2 regions of the Pseudoduganella sp. UC29_106 genome follow, and region 2 is predicted to be linked to the other one. Evidence: riboswitches for the same ligand, from Rfam matches in the RefSeq annotation. Region 2 holds a riboswitch; the other holds the start of a gene.
What was found. Region 2 has a riboswitch for thiamine pyrophosphate ahead of thiC (phosphomethylpyrimidine synthase ThiC). Riboswitches for the same ligand answer to the same signal wherever they lie in the genome.
Positions count from the first base shown of each region.

Region 1: it holds a riboswitch for thiamine pyrophosphate, as region 2 does, so the genes downstream of both, ACHMW6_RS23100 (TonB-dependent siderophore receptor) here and thiC (phosphomethylpyrimidine synthase ThiC) in region 2, are expected to answer to the same signal.

Region 1 covers NZ_CP171977.1:4,610,676-4,613,881, reverse strand. Annotated here, with positions in the region: gene ACHMW6_RS23100 (TonB-dependent siderophore receptor) at 1-1,957, opposite strand, end outside; TPP riboswitch at 2,011-2,106, opposite strand; gene ACHMW6_RS23095 (iron-containing alcohol dehydrogenase) at 2,203-3,206, opposite strand, start outside.
Region 2 covers NZ_CP171977.1:701,892-705,097, reverse strand. Annotated here, with positions in the region: gene thiS (sulfur carrier protein ThiS) at 1-179, opposite strand, end outside; gene thiC (phosphomethylpyrimidine synthase ThiC) at 176-2,038, opposite strand; TPP riboswitch at 2,109-2,211, opposite strand; gene ACHMW6_RS03890 (hypothetical protein) at 2,296-2,913, shown strand; gene ACHMW6_RS03885 (S8 family serine peptidase) at 3,014-3,206, shown strand, end outside.

The sequences.
Region 1 (3,206 bases), 3.4 Mb from region 2:
GCGGCATGCCGCCCACCTTGGTGGCGTAGGAACCGCCCAGATTCAGCACATGATACTTCGGCACAAAGGTCGTGTTCATCGCGTCGAAAGCCTTCTTGCCCGCGAACTGCCAGTCTGCATCCAGCTTCAGGCCAGGCACTTCAGCCACGGCGTAATCCGCGAATACGGAAGAACGGAAGGCCGGCACATTGGTCACGCGTTTGCCATCGTAGAAGTCCTGTCCGGTGCCGCTTTGCTCGGTGTGCAGCGCGGCTACGGAGGCGCCAACGTTCAGCTGCCTCGTCACCTTGCCCTGTGCCGACAGTTCCAGTCCGCGATGGCGCTCCTGGCCATTGCGCACGAAGGTGTTGGAGGTGTCGATATACTCCAGGCCCTGCTCGATCTGGAACAGCGCAGCGGTGGCGCTGATGCCGCCGATAACGGTCTTCACGCCCACTTCCACCTGTTTGGACTTGCCCGGCTCCAGCGCGCGGTTCTGGTTGGTGGTCTCGATCGGCGCCACACCGCCGTGCTGCAGGCCCTGCGAGTACGAAGCGTAGGCCGACAGGTCGGCGCGCGGGCTGTACACCAGCGCCACGTTCGGCAGCCAGAAGTTGTGGCTCGACGGCTCGACGCCCACTTCATCGCGCTTCACTTGCACATAGCGCGCGCCGGCATGCAGGGCCAGGTCGTTGGTCAGGCCAACGATATCCTGCAGGTAGACGGCACGTTCGGTGTCATGGCGGCGCACGGAAACAGGACCGCTGGTGCCTGGCACGGGGGCGACCACGAGAGGATGGTAGATATTCGAAACGCCGGCCCAGTCATACTGGTAATCGCCCCAGCTTTCCTTGTTGCGGAAGAAGGACAGGCCGCCCGTCACCTCATGGCGAATGGCGCCGGTCGCGAACTTGCCGTGGATCTGCGCGCGCGCCGAGAAAGGCTTCTTCTCTTCGCCCAGACTCTTGTAATCGTAGACGTCGTAGTCGCCATTGGCGCAGAAGCCTGGCCACAGCTCTTCGCTGCTGCAGCCGTAAGGGAAGGCGGTGTAGTCATCGCGCTTGAAGATGTGCTGGTTGGCCGACACCGTCGCCTGCCAGTCCGGCGAGAACTGGTACTTGAAGGTGGCGCCGAAGTTGCTGGACTCGGTCTTCACCGGCTTGGCCCAGGGCTGGTCGTTCAGCAGCACGTCGGCATCGACATCAGGCAGCTTGAAGCCGCTGATCAGCTGATAGCCGGGCGCGGTGAGCTGGGACTTGTTCTGGTAATCGGCATCGATCTGCAGCAGCGCCTGTGGCGTGATCTGCCAGTCGAAGGCGCCGGAGATGAAGGAGCGGTGGCCGTCCGCCCCCTTGACGTAGGAGCGCAGGCGCTCGCCGGCTGCATTGATGCGGTAGCCGAAGCGGCGGTCTTCGAAGCGGCCGCCCAGGTCCAGGGCGCCGTACAGCGTGCCGCGCTCGCTCACTTCGAACAGCGCGGAGCGCAGCGTGTTCTCGGTCGGACGCTTGGTCACGTAGTTGACGATGCCGCCCGGCGCGGACACGCCCATCTGCAGGCCGGACAGGCCCTTCAGCACTTCGATGCTTTCCTTGTTCTCCAGCGGGATCTGGGTGTCGCCCGAAATCGCGTGGCCGTCCTTGCGGTAGGAGCTGGCGTTATCCAGCTTGAAGCCGCGGATCGAGAATTGCTCGGCGTAGCCGACGGCATTGTAGGCGTCGCCGATGCTGGCGTCGTACTTCGATGCGTCGGTGGTGCTGCGGATTTGCAGATCCTGCATCTGCTCGCGCGTGATCACGCTGACGGAGGCTGGAGTCTGGATCAGCGGCGCGTCGGAAAAGCCCGCCACGGAGGAGCGTTCGGCGATGGCGCGGTTGGCGGTGATGACCACTTCGGTCATCTTCGTTTCAGTGGTCTGTGCGTTCGCAAGCTGCGCGGCAGCCAGCGCGATGGCGGTCAGGGCGGTGCGGGATTGATTCATGTTGTGCTCTTATGGTTCTTGACGACCAACTCGGGAGCACTCAAAGGAGGGGTTCAGACAACTTTGCGCTTTCCTTCGCTGGCATTATCCAGATCAGGTACGGAGGGTATTTCTCACCCGGGCAAAGCCCAGGACCCCTAGCGATGGCGGATTCTATCACACCAATGGGGTCAGGCACGAAATGGAACATGAGCCCGCTTCCCGAAGCGGGCTCATGTTCCATTTCGTGCCTGACCCCAAAGCGTTTAAAGGCTGAGTTGAAGTGCAGCGCGTGCGACGGATGGCGTCACGTCCCGGTGCTCGCCAAGCTTGACGAGGCCGCCAGCCTCCAGGGCCGAGGCCACAGCGTCAATGGCGGAGGCGTCGAGCTGGTAGGAGGAAAGCTGCGTAGGCACGCCCATCTGTTCAAAGAAGGCGCGCGTGCGCTCGATGGCCGCGTCAATCCGCGCATCCTCCGACCCCTCGCGCAGGCCCCAGACCCGCTCGGCATACTGCAGCAGCTTGCCGCGCTTGGCCTCGCGCTTGACGGACAGGATGCCCGGCAGCACAACGGCCAGCGTCTGCGCATGATCCAGGCCATACAAAGCCGTCAGCTCGTGCCCGATCATGTGGGTGGACCAGTCCTGCGGCACGCCCACGCCGATCAGGCCGTTCAGCGCCATGGTGGCTGTCCACATGATGTTGGCGCGCACGGACAAGTCTTCCGGCGCAGCCAGCACGCGCGGACCCTGTTCGATCAGCGTCAGCAGCAGGCCTTCGGCGAAGCGGTCCTGCACCGGCGCGTCGGCCGGATAGGTCATGTACTGCTCCATCACGTGCACGAAAGCGTCGACCACGCCGTTGCCGACCTGGCGCAGGGGCAGGGTGAAGGTCTTGGACGGATCCAGCACGGAGAACTGCGGATACACGTGCGGGCTGGCGAAAGCGCGCTTTTCGCGGGTGGCGGCGCGGGTGATCACGCTGGCGCTGTTCATCTCGGAACCGGTGGCCGGCAGCGTCAGCACGGCGCCGAAGGGCAGGGCGCCCTGGACGACCTTGCCGCCCTTGGCCAGGATATCCCACGGTTCGCCATCGAAAACGGCGGCCGCGGCCACGAACTTGCTGCCATCGATGACGGAACCGCCGCCCACGGCCACCAGGAAATCGATTTTCTCGGATTTGACCAGCTCCACAGCCCGCATCAGCGTTTCATAATGCGGATTGGGTTCGATGCCGCCGAATTCGACCACGAAATGGCCGGCCAGTGCGG
Region 2 (3,206 bases):
ATGTCCACCTTGTCATGCGCTGCCAGCGTATGCCCCGCCCAGCGCTGGCGCGGCACCACGCTGCGGTTGACGGCCAGCGCCAGCGCCTGTCCGCCCAGCTGCAGCGCCTCGATCAGCTCGTGCAAGGTCTGCTGCGCCGGCACGCGGTGCAGCGCCCCGTTCAGCTCGATCTCGATCACGCCTGTTCCCCGCGGTAGATCTGCGCGCCGTTGCGCACGAACTCGATCGACTTCTCCTGCATGCCGCGCTCGGCGAACTCGCGCACTTCCTGCGTGATCTTCATCGAGCAGAAATGCGGGCCGCACATGGAGCAGAAATGCGCCACCTTGGCCGAATCCTTGGGCAGGGTCTCGTCGTGGAAGGCGCGCGCCTTGTCCGGGTCGAGGCCGAGGTTGAACTGGTCTTCCCAGCGGAACTCGAAGCGCGCCTTGGACAGGGCGTTGTCGCGGATCTGCGCGCCCGGATGGCCTTTCGCCAGGTCCGCCGCGTGGGCCGCGATCTTGTAGGTGATGATGCCCTCTTTCACATCATCCTTGTCCGGCAGGCCGAGGTGCTCCTTCGGCGTCACGTAGCACAGCATGGCCGTGCCGTACCAGCCGATCTGCGCGGCGCCGATGCCGGAGGTGATGTGGTCGTAGCCCGGCGCGATGTCCGTCGTCAAGGGGCCCAGCGTGTAGAACGGCGCCTCGCCGCACTGCTCCAGCTGCAGGTCCATGTTCTCCTTGATCAGCTGCATCGGCACGTGGCCCGGGCCTTCGATCATCACCTGCACATCGTGCTTCCACGCGATCTGCGTCAGCTCGCCCAGGGTGCGCAGCTCGCCCAGCTGGGCGTCATCGTTGGCGTCGTAGACCGAGCCTGGACGCAGGCCGTCGCCCAGGCTGAAGGTCACGTCATACGCCTTCATGATTTCGCAGATCTCTTCGAAGTGCGTGTACAGGAAGTTTTCCTTGTGGTGGGCCAGGCACCATTTGGCCATGATGGAGCCGCCGCGCGAGACGATGCCCGTCATGCGTTCCGCCGTCAGCGGCACATAGCGCAGCAGCACGCCGGCATGGATGGTGAAGTAGTCGACGCCCTGCTCCGCCTGTTCAATCAGCGTGTCGCGGAAGATTTCCCAGGTCAGGTCCTCGGCCTTGCCGTTCACTTTTTCCAGCGCCTGGTAGATCGGCACCGTGCCGATCGGCACCGGGCTGTTGCGGATGATCCATTCGCGCGTTTCGTGGATATGCTTGCCGGTGGAGAGGTCCATCACCGTGTCGCCGCCCCAGCGGATGGCCCAGGTCATCTTCTCCACTTCCTCGCCGATCGACGAGGTGACCGCCGAATTGCCGATATTGGCGTTGATCTTCACCAGGAAGTTGCGGCCGATGATCATCGGCTCGCACTCCGGGTGATTGATGTTGGCGGGGATGACCGCGCGGCCGCGCGCCACTTCGTCGCGCACGAATTCCGGCGTGATCTCCTGCGGGATGGAGGCGCCGAAGCTTTCGCCGCGGTGCTGGCGGCCCAGCAGGCGCGCCATCTTTTCGCCGTCCGGACCGGAGGCGCGCAGGCTCTCCAGGTATTCCTTGCGGCGCAGGTTTTCGCGGATGGCGATGTATTCCATTTCCGGCGTGATGATGCCCTGGCGCGCGTAGTGCATCTGGCTCACGTTGCGGCCAGGCGCCGCGCGGCGCGGCTGGCGGTGCAACTCGAAGCGCAGCGCGTCCAGTTCCTGGTCGGCCAGGCGCTGGCGGCCATAGTCGGACGTGGGGCCGTTCAGCTGCACGGTATCGCCGCGCTGCGCGATCCAGGCGGAGCGCGGCGTGCCCAGGCCCTTGCGGATATCGATCTGCGCTTCCGGATCGGTGTACGGACCGGACGTGTCGTACACGGTGACGGGCGGGTTGTTGCCCGACAGGCTGATTTCGCGCATCGGCACGCGAATATCCGGGCAGCTGCCGTTGACGTAGATTTTGCGGGAATTGGGCAGCGGTGCGATCGCTGCGCTGTCCACCTCGGCCTCGACGGCGAGGAATTTCGGATTGGCGTTCATTTGGCTCCTTTGCGGCAGGAGCCAGCAAAGGAGGTTAGGTTGCACACGCACACCCGGCTAAGCGGTGCATGCGGACATCCTGAAGCTTCCCTTCGCTGGCATTATCCAGATCAGGTTCGGAGGGTATTTCTCACCCGCGCAGCTCGCGCCGCACAGGACCCCTAGCGTGTGCCGCCTTGCGGCAGCGAAGGCATCATACCGCGTCCTTTGCGCGCCGCATAGCCCCCGCCGCTATAATTCGCGGCGGGAGGGACACAATGCGAAGAGCAATATGGGCGGCGCTGATGCTGCCTGCGGCGGCGATGGCGCAGGAGCAGTTGCGCGAGGCGACGCCGGCCGAACAGAAGGCGTTTGAAGCGTTTTATCGCGCGCACTATCCGTCCGGCCCCGTGCCGCAGGTGCAGGCGCATCGCAAGCGGGGCGGCGTGGCCTGGCGGCTGAGCGCCAGCATGGACGCGCCGCCGCAGCGCGCCGTACTGCCCCTGTGCCGCATGACGCGCACCCTGTTCGAGCGCGAAGACAAGACGTGGCAGGAGCTCGAACGCAAGCTTCTGCTCACCTGGATCCACCACACGCCGCAATGCGGCGCGCCGCCCCCCGCGCCGGTCGAGCTGCGCACCGAACTGCCGGAGCTCGACATCCTGCGCCTGCTGCAGCAGCAGGCGGAAATCCTGAAGTCGGCGCGCCTGCTGATGGCCGGCAACACCAGCTGCGCGCCCATGCGCTCGCGCAACTTCCACCTCTCCGCCCTGGAGCAGGCGCCCGACCGCCTGCCCCTGCTTGTCTTCGACAACGATATTGGCGGAACAGCCCGCATTTCGGTACGAAAAACCCGCGCCGACCTTACCGCCTGGAATGTATATTGCCGTCAGTAATTTGTGTTTACACAACCCGACTACGAATTCGGTTGCCACCGGCTGAGCATGTGTCCTACTCTCGTTAGTGTTTCACACACTGTCTTGGGAGAGATGAACCATGAAGCACGGCAATAAAATCCTGTCGCTGGCCATTCTGGCCGCCCTTTCCGCCAACACCTTGCCCGCTTCCGCCGCCGCCCCCGACAAGGTGCGCGTCGTCGTATCCTTCCAGCCCGGCAAGGCCGCCGAAATCCACAAGGCAGCCGCCGCTGCGCACGGCGCCGTCGTGCACGAAATCTTCGGCATGGACG